2 regions of the Polaromonas sp. JS666 genome follow, and region 2 is predicted to be linked to the other one. Evidence: riboswitches for the same ligand, from Rfam matches in the RefSeq annotation. Region 2 holds a riboswitch; the other holds the start of a gene.

Region 1 (4,415 bases), 2.5 Mb from region 2:
GGCTGAAAAGGCTGAACTCGTCGATCAACGCAGGAACCGGGGGAACTCAAACCTGGCTGGTTTTGGGTTTGGGTTTGTCTTTGGCCTTGACGGTCTTGTCGAGCAGCGCCTTGGCCTCTTTTTCGTGGGTGCGAATCTCGTCCAGGTTGGCCTGCAGGTCCAGCATCTGCGCTTCGAGCTTCTTGCGGTGCTCGGTCAGCACGGCCAGGAATTTCTTCAGTTGCGGGGCGGTGTCGCGCGGACTGTCATAGGAATCGATGATTTCCTTGGCCTCCACCAGCGACAGGCCCAGCCGCTTGGCGCGCAAGGTGAGCTTGAGCCGGGTGCGGTCGCGCGCCGTGTAAACGCGGTTGCGCCCGCCCGGCCCCATGCGCTGGGGCTGCAACAGCCCCATGTCTTCGTAAAACCGCATGGCGCGGGTGGTCAGGTCAAACTCTTTGGCAAGATCGCTGATGGTGTAAGTCGTGGCCATGATGATTGAGTGGGTACGAACAGGGGCAGGCAAGGACACGGACAAAGGTGACAGCGCCGGGCGGGCGTCATCACTACAATGGCTCCACGTGACGTTTACGTAAACGTCAAATATAGCGCGAATATTACATGAACCTCCTTGAACAGCGGCTCGATTACCCACTGGCGGATACCCTGCCCGAGGCAGGCGAGGCACTTGAGATTGCACCGGGCGTCAAGTGGATACGCATGGCGCTGCCATTCGCGCTGGACCACATCAACCTGTGGCTGCTGCGCGATGAGCTCGATGACCCGCACAACGCGGGCGTAAAAATCCAGGGCTGGAGCGTGGTGGACTGCTGCATCAGCAGGGAAGAGTCCAAGGCGCAATGGGAAGCGATTTTTGCGACCCAGCTTGAAGGCCTGCCCATCCTGCGCGTCATCGTGACCCACATGCATCCGGACCACATAGGCCTGGCGCACTGGCTTTGCCAGCGCTGGTCAACTCCTGCGGGGCCCGCCGACGAGCCGCCTCTAGGCGGGCCCGGCCCCCTCGGGGGGCAGCAACCCGCGCAGCGGCGGAGCGTGGGGGCGCCATGGACTTGTCGCCTGTGGATGAGCGCCACCGACTACCACAGCGCCCGCATCGGCACCCAGAGCACCACCGGTTTTGGCGGAGACAGTGCCGCGCTCTTTTTCACCGCCCACGGGCTGACCGACCCGGAGTCCGTCGAGAAGATCAGGGGCCGCACCGGCTACTACGCCAGCATGGTGCCCGAGGTGCCGGGCAGCTTTCGCCGCCTGGTCGACGGGCAGATGATCCGCATTGGCGGGCGGGACTGGCGCTGCATCAGTGGTTATGGCCATGCGCCGGAGCACATGGCGCTGTACTGTGATTCGACCCGGGTGCTGATCAGTGGCGACATGGTGCTGCCCCGCATCTCGACCAACGTCAGCGTCTACGACATGGAGCCGGAATCAAACCCGCTTGCGCTGTTCCTGCAGTCCATCGACAAATTCCGGCCCCTGCCGCCCGACACGCTGACCCTGCCCTCGCACGGCAAGCCGTTCCGTGGCCTGCACGAGCGTATCCAGCAGTTGCACGACCACCACCGCGACCGGCTGGCCGAGGTGTTGCAGGCCTGTCAGGCCCGGCCCTGCAGCGCAGCCGACATCCTGCCCGTGATGTTCAGGCGAAAGCTGGACCTGCACCAGACCAGTTTTGCCATGGGCGAATCAGTTGCGCACCTGCATGCACTGTGGTTTGAGGGACGGGTGCACCGGCGGATCGATGCCGCCGGCGTCTTCCGCTTTGAAGCCCCATCGCCGCACTGAAACCATAGGCTAAAACCGCAGGCGCGGGGCCGGGACTACGCGGCAAGGCCTCGAGCGGGCGCCCGGGACTTTGCAACACCGGCGCCGCAGGCTCAGCGTTTTGCGCAGGATTTGACCACCCCCAAGACCGCCTGACACTGTGGCCGCTGCCCGCCAACGCGGCCAGCACGCAGGTGTTTCGATCGGCGCGCACGGCGGTTCGCGGTGCCGAACTGGACGCCCCGGCCAGATTATTGTTATCATCGCAGCGCTGGGGCGGCTCGCATGAGTCGCCCCAGCGTGGTATCGGGAGAGTCTGCCGTCCAGCATTGCCTGGCGGCGGCGCCGAAGGAGCAACCGCCCCGGAAACTCTCAGGCAAATGAACCGGTACCACCCATGCACTCTGAAGAGCTGCCGGGTTTTTTCGTCACCCGGCGCACCGAAGGAGCAAGCGGATTCGCGCGTCACAGCGCCGGTTCGTGAATCTCTCAGGTCCAGCAACAGAGGGGGCGTCCGTCACGCATGATGCGTGCGGGCTCAACCCTTGACGTTCTGGAACCTTTCTATGAAAACGATCGCCGTCATCGGCGGTGGCATCACGGGTGTCACCACGGCCTACGCGCTGGCCAAGCGCGGTTTTGAAGTCACCCTGTTCGAGAAGCATCGCTACGCGGCGATGGAGACCTCGTTCGCCAACGGGGGCCAGCTGTCGGCCTCCAACGCCGAGGTCTGGACCCATTGGTCGACCCTGCTCAAAGGCATCAAGTGGATGCTCAAGAGCGATGCCCCGCTGCTGCTCAACCCCAAGCCCAGCTGGCACAAGCTGTCCTGGTTCGCCGAGTTCATTGCCTCGATGCCGGCCTACCGCCAGAACACGATAGCAACCGCCCGCCTGGCCGTGGCGGCGCGCGAGCATCTGTTCGACTGGGCCGCGCAGGAGGGCATCGATTTCGACCTGAAGCAGCAGGGCATCCTGCACATCTACCGGGACAAGGCCGGGTTCGATCACGCGGCCCGCGTGACCGAACTGCTGGCCCAGGGCGGGCTCGCGCGACGCGCCGTGACACCGTCGGAAATGCGCGCCATCGAGCCGACCCTGGCGGGCAGCTACTATGGCGGCTTCTTCACGGAAAGCGACTCGACCGGCGACATTCACAAGTTCACGACCGGACTGGCCGCCGCCATCGCGCGGCGCGGCGTTCATTGCCTGTACGGGCAGGACGTGCAATCGGTCACCACCAACGGCCGGCAGGTCGATGTCACGGTGGGACAGGCTGACGAGCGACGCACCTCGGTGTTCGACGGGGTGGTCGTCTGCGCCGGCGTCGCCAGCCGTGCGGTGGCCGCGCGACTCGGTGACCGGGTGAACATCTACCCAGTCAAGGGCTATTCGATCACGGTGAACCTGCTCGACGAGTCCAGCCGCGCAGCGGCTCCCATGGTCAGCCTGCTCGACGATGAGACCAAGCTGGTGACAAGCCGCCTGGGTGAGGATCGTTTCCGCGTGGCGGGCACTGCCGAGTTCAACGGTTACAACAAGGACATCCGCGACGACCGCATTCGACCCCTGATCGACTGGGTGGAGCAATGCTTCCCGGGCATGAGCACCCGCAGCGTGGTGCCCTGGGCAGGCCTGCGGCCCATGATGCCGAACATGATGCCCCGTGTCGGCCGCGGTCGGTCTCCCTGCGTGTTTTACAACACGGGCCACGGCCACCTGGGCTGGACGCTGTCAGCCGTGACGGCGGACATGATCGGCAGCCTGGTGCAGCAGGGCCTGCAGGAGCGCAACGTCCCGGGCAGGCTGAGAACCGCGGACGCCTGACAGGCCCGGTGGGCGCCTGCGCTGGCACGGCGTGCCGGGTGGCGTGTGTACGGGCTCAGGCCGTCAGGCGGCCTGCGCAGCATGCGGTAGCGCCAGGTAAAAACTGGCGCCTGCCTGGCCGGTGGTTTCAGCCCAGACATTGCCGCCGTGCCGTGCGGCAACCCGCTTGACGATAGCCAGGCCCAGACCGTTGCCGGGGAATTCAGCAGAAGAGTGCAGGCGCTGAAAAGGCGTGAACAGTTTGCTGCTGTAGGCCGTGTCAAAGCCCGCCCCATTGTCCGACACCAGCAGGACCAGCTCGCCGGGGGTGGCGCCGGGCATCAGCCCGACCTTGATCCAGGCTTCGGCTTTTTTGGAGGTGAATTTCCAGGCGTTTTCCAGCAGGCAGGCCAACGCCGTCGTCAACAACCCCTTGTCACCAACGAGCAGCAGGCTGGCATCCATCTCGATCGCCACGCTGCGGTCCGGGGCGCGTTTGCGCAAATCGTCGACCAGTGCTCGGCAAATAGGTACCAGGTCGAATTTTTCAGGGTTACCGGACAGCTCCGGCAACTGGACCAGGGTTCGCAGGTCATCAACCAGCTTGGCCATCTGGCGCGTGCTGGCCTGAATGCGGCTCACATAATGCAGGCCGGACGCATCGAGCGCAGTCGAGTAGTTCTTTGCCAGCACCTTCGCGAACCCGTTGACGGCATGCAGCGGCCCCTGCAAGTCGTGGGACACCGCGCGGGTGAAGGCGGCCACATCGCGCCTGGTCTTTTCCAGCTCGCTCTGGCACCCGGCCAGTTCCTGTTCCAGCTCCGCATTGGCCCGCCGCAAGGCGCC
Region 2 (4,415 bases):
CCCCGTCCCCAACTTTGTACCGGAGACCAAGATTCTCGACGTGCCCTTCCTGTTTCGCGACAAGGCCCACGCACGCGCCGTACTCGACGGCCCCATCGGCCAGGACCTGCTGGGCAAATTTGACGCCAAGGGTTTCAAGGCGCTGGCCTGGGGCGAAAACGGCTTTCGCCACATGACCAACAGCAAGCGTGACGTGAAGGGCCCCGAGGATCTGAAAGGTCTGAAAATGCGGACCATGGAAAACCCGGTGCATATTGCCGCTTACAAGGGTTTTGGCATCATTACCACGCCGATGGCATTCCCCGAAGTGTTCACCGCCCTCCAGCAGGGCACGGTCGATGGCCAGGAAAACCCGCTGTCGGTCATCATTGCGTCCAAGTTTGACCAGGTGCAAAAGCACCTGTCGCTGACGGGCCACGTCTACTCGCCCTGCATCTGGGTGATGAACAAGGCAGTCTTCGACAAGCTCAGCGCGGCCGACAAGCAGGCGTTTCTTGACGCCGCCAAGGAAGGCACCAAGGCCAACCGCGCACGGGTCGATGAGGACGACGCCAAAGGGGTCGCCGACCTGCGCGCCAAGGGCATGACGGTGATTGACAATATTGACAAATCGAAATTTGTCACTGCCCTGGCACCGGTCAACGCCGAATTCGAAAAGCAGTTCGGCAAGGCCAACATCGAGAAGATCCGCAATTACAAGTAAGCGGTCCAATTGCGCATTGCATTTTCATTTTTTTAGCCCTCTACGCCCGCAGTCACTGGACTGGCGGGCGTTTCATTTGTGAGCGGAGCGAGTTGCCATGAAGCAAGCATTTCTCAAGTTCGAGCGCTGGTGTACCAGCATTTCCATGGCGGGAGCCTGCGGCATGCTGGTGATCGCCTCAACGCTCGGCATGTTTCAGATCATCACGCGCTTTGTGCTGGAACAGCCGGCCGAGTGGAGCGAGATCCTGATACGCCTGAGTCTGATCTGGATGGTATTTCTAGGCATTCCAGCGGCTTTCCGGCAAGGCGCCATGGTCAGCGTGGACGTGCTTTACCGTTGGAGCCCTCCCCGCGTCAAGCGGATCCTGGACTGGGTGGTCGGCCTGGCGGCACTCACGCTGATCGCCATCATCATCTGGTGGGGCTGGGACTATGCAATGCGCGGCCGCGTACAGTCCATGGCCGGACTCGAATCCATCTCGATGTTCTGGGGCTATGTAGCCATGCCAATCGGAGGACTGTTTTGCGTGATCGGCATTATCGGCAACATGCTGGATCCGCAGCACCACGAACTGGAAACGGCAACATGATCCATAAATTTTCTACAGGCGTCGCGGCAAAGCCCCGCGCGAGCCGGCCAATGCCGGCTTCTTGCCCCAACTTTTTTCAGGAGACTGCACAATGACCGCCGCGATGCTGACAACCATGGTCGTGTGTTTTGCACTGACGATCTCCGTTGCCGTGTCTATCGGCCTGGCGTCCGTGCTCGGCATCCAGGTTTCGAACTCCAACATGCTGATCTCGGTGAAGGAGATGTTCAATGCGATCAACAAGTTTCCGCTCGCAGCGATCCCGTTTTTCATCCTGGCCGGAAATTTGATGGAAACAGGCGGCATTTCACGCCGACTCGTCGAGTTTGCGAAGAGCATTGTCGGCGGCGTTCAGGGCGGCCTGCCGATGACCTGCGTGTTGACCTGCATGATTTTTGCCGCCGTGTCGGGTTCATCGGTTGCCACCACATTTGCCGTCGGTGCCATCCTGATTCCCGCCCTGATCAAGCACGGCTATCCGACCAGTTATGCGGCTGCCCTGCAGGCCACCAGCGCCGAATTGGGCGTGATCATTCCGCCGTCGATTCCGATGATTCTGTATGGCGTCAGCGCCGAGGTATCCATCGGCGAACTGTTCATCGCCGGCGTCGGCCCCGGCATCTTTATCAGCCTCGCGCTGATGGCCTTTGTCTATGTGTATTGCAAGATCAAGGGCTGGGGGAAAAATGACGGCGATGGCCGGCTCAGTTTTGGCAAGGCCACCTGGCAGGCCGGCTGGGCACTGCTGATGCCCGTCATCATTCTTGGCGGCATTTACGGCGGCATCTTCACGCCCACCGAAGCCGCGGCGGTAGCGGTTTTTTATGCCCTGATTGTGGGCATGGTGATTTATCGCGAAATCAATCTGCCGGCTCTCATACTTGTCTTGCGTAAATCCGTCCTTTCCAGCGCGGTGATCATGTTCATCATCGCCAACGCAGGACTTTTTGCGTTTCTGATCACCCGGGCGGGCGTACCGGATGCGATTGGCCGCTGGCTGGAAGCCGTTCTGCAATCGCCGGCGCTGTTCCTGCTGGGCGTCAACACCGCGCTGTTCATCATTGGCATGTTCATCGAAACCAGCGCAGCCATCATTGTGCTGGCGCCCATCCTGGCGCCCGTGGCCATGCATTTCGGCATAGATCCGGTGCATTTCGGCATGGTCATGGTGGTCAACCTGGCGCTGGGCATGATCACGCCACCCTTCGGCGTCAATCTGTTTGCGGCCTGTACGGTGGCGCGTATTTCACTGGACCGCATCGTCGTGCACCTGCTTCCTTTCGTGCTGGTCATCCTGGCCTGCCTGATGGTGATCACCTATTTCCCGGCGCTGTCGCTCACGCTGCGCGATCTGGTGTACTCCAAGTAGGAAGGCCCGCACCTTGGGCTACACTTGAGAGGTCAGGAGAGAGTTTTCATCGCGAAAACCGCCGAAGGCGCACGAACACCATGAGGGCACCCCTCGTGGTGTACTGAACGCTCAGGCAAAAGGACTGGCAACCGTTTTCCGGCGCCTGGCGCCGGAAAACGTTCCCTACTGGAGAGAGACCGCTTTCGAGGCGGCCCACCGAAGGAGCAAGCCTGCATCGCCAGGTGAATCTCTCAGGTAAAGTGGACAGCAGGGGCAGCGCATGACCATCGGTCATGGATTCATGTTTGCCCCCGGAGACCGCCTTGTCCAACGCCTCTTCTGCTACCCCCGAAGATCTTCTCAAAACACCGCTGCATGATCTGCACGTGGAACTCGGCGCGCGCATGGTGCCGTTCGCGGGTTATTCCATGCCGGTGCAGTACCCTGCCGGCCTGATGGCCGAGCACCACCACACACGTCAGGCGGCAGGCCTTTTTGACGTATCCCACATGGGCCAGCTGCGCCTGGTGGGTCCTGATTCAGCGGCGGCACTGGAAACCCTGCTGCCTGTCGATGTGATCGACCTGCCGGCGGGCAAGCAGCGCTATGGCCTGCTGCTCAATGACGACGGCGGCATCATCGACGACCTGATGTTTTTCAACCGCAACATGCACGACAGCGCCAACGGCGGCGACCTGTTCCTCATCGTGAACGGCGCCTGCAAGGTCGGCGATATCGCGCACATCCAGCAAAAAATCGGCAGCCGGTGCGAAGTCATCCCCATGCCCGAGATGGCGTTGATGGCCCTGCAGGGGCCGCAGGCAGTGACGGCCTTGCAGCGCCTGGCACCCGGTGTTGACAAGCTGGTGTTCATGACCGGCGGCCGTTTCACGGTGGCGGGCTGCGACTGCTTCATCACCCGCAGCGGCTACACCGGCGAAGACGGCTTCGAGATCTCGGTGCACGAATCGCAGGCGGACACCCTGGCCAGGGCCCTGCTGGCCCAGTCCGAAGTCAAACCCGTTGGCCTGGGCGCACGCAACTCGCTGCGGCTCGAAGCCGGCCTGTGCCTGTATGGCAACGACATCGACACCAGCACCACGCCGGTGGAAGCGGCGCTCAACTGGGCCATCCAGAAGGTCCGGCGCACTGGCGGCGCGCGGGCCGGCGGATTTCCCGGCGCGGAAAAAATTCTGGCGCAACTGGCCGACCCGGCCGCGACACTGACCCGCAAACGCGTGGGACTGGTCGCGCTGGAACGCGTGCCTGTGCGCGACCACACCGAACTGCAAAGCACGGCGGGCGCACCCATTGGCCAGGTGACCAGCGGCCTGCTCGGCCCCACCATCAACCAGCCGGTGGCCATGGGCTATGTCAGTCCCGAGTTTGCCGCCATCGGCACGCGAATCCATGCCCTGGTGCGCGGCAAGCCCGTTCCCATGGAAGTAGCCGCCATGCCGTTTGTGCCCAACCACTACTACCGCGGCTGAGCAACCTACCGACTTTCACTGCCGCCTTTCAAGTTATTCACGTTACTTTTACGTTAACTTGCTGAATCCTTTTCACTGAACTTCTGGAGAACCTCATGACTGTCAAATACACCGAAGACCACGAATGGCTCAAGATTGACGGCGACACCGCCACCGTGGGCATCACGGTTCATGCGCAGGACGCGCTGGGCGATGTCGTGTTTGTCGACCTGCCTGCCGTCGGCGCCACCCTGGCGCAGAAGGAAGCCGCCGGCGTGGTGGAATCAGTCAAGGCCGCCG

Evidence for each region. Region 2 has a riboswitch for glycine ahead of gcvT (glycine cleavage system aminomethyltransferase GcvT). Riboswitches for the same ligand answer to the same signal wherever they lie in the genome.
Region 1: it holds a riboswitch for glycine, as region 2 does, so the genes downstream of both, BPRO_RS20945 (D-amino acid dehydrogenase) here and gcvT (glycine cleavage system aminomethyltransferase GcvT) in region 2, are expected to answer to the same signal.

What each region holds. Positions count from the first base shown of each region.
Region 1 is NC_007948.1:4,405,260-4,409,674, forward strand. It holds gene BPRO_RS20935 (MerR family transcriptional regulator) at 47-472, opposite strand; gene BPRO_RS20940 (MBL fold metallo-hydrolase) at 601-1,785, shown strand; glycine riboswitch at 2,062-2,162, shown strand; gene BPRO_RS20945 (D-amino acid dehydrogenase) at 2,331-3,590, shown strand; gene BPRO_RS20950 (sensor histidine kinase) at 3,654-4,415, opposite strand, start outside.
Region 2 is NC_007948.1:1,929,093-1,933,507, reverse strand. It holds gene BPRO_RS09315 (TRAP transporter substrate-binding protein) at 1-703, shown strand, start outside; gene BPRO_RS09310 (TRAP transporter small permease) at 801-1,295, shown strand; gene BPRO_RS09305 (TRAP transporter large permease) at 1,387-2,664, shown strand; glycine riboswitch at 2,688-2,801, shown strand; glycine riboswitch at 2,823-2,924, shown strand; gene gcvT (glycine cleavage system aminomethyltransferase GcvT) at 2,940-4,136, shown strand; gene gcvH (glycine cleavage system protein GcvH) at 4,232-4,415, shown strand, end outside.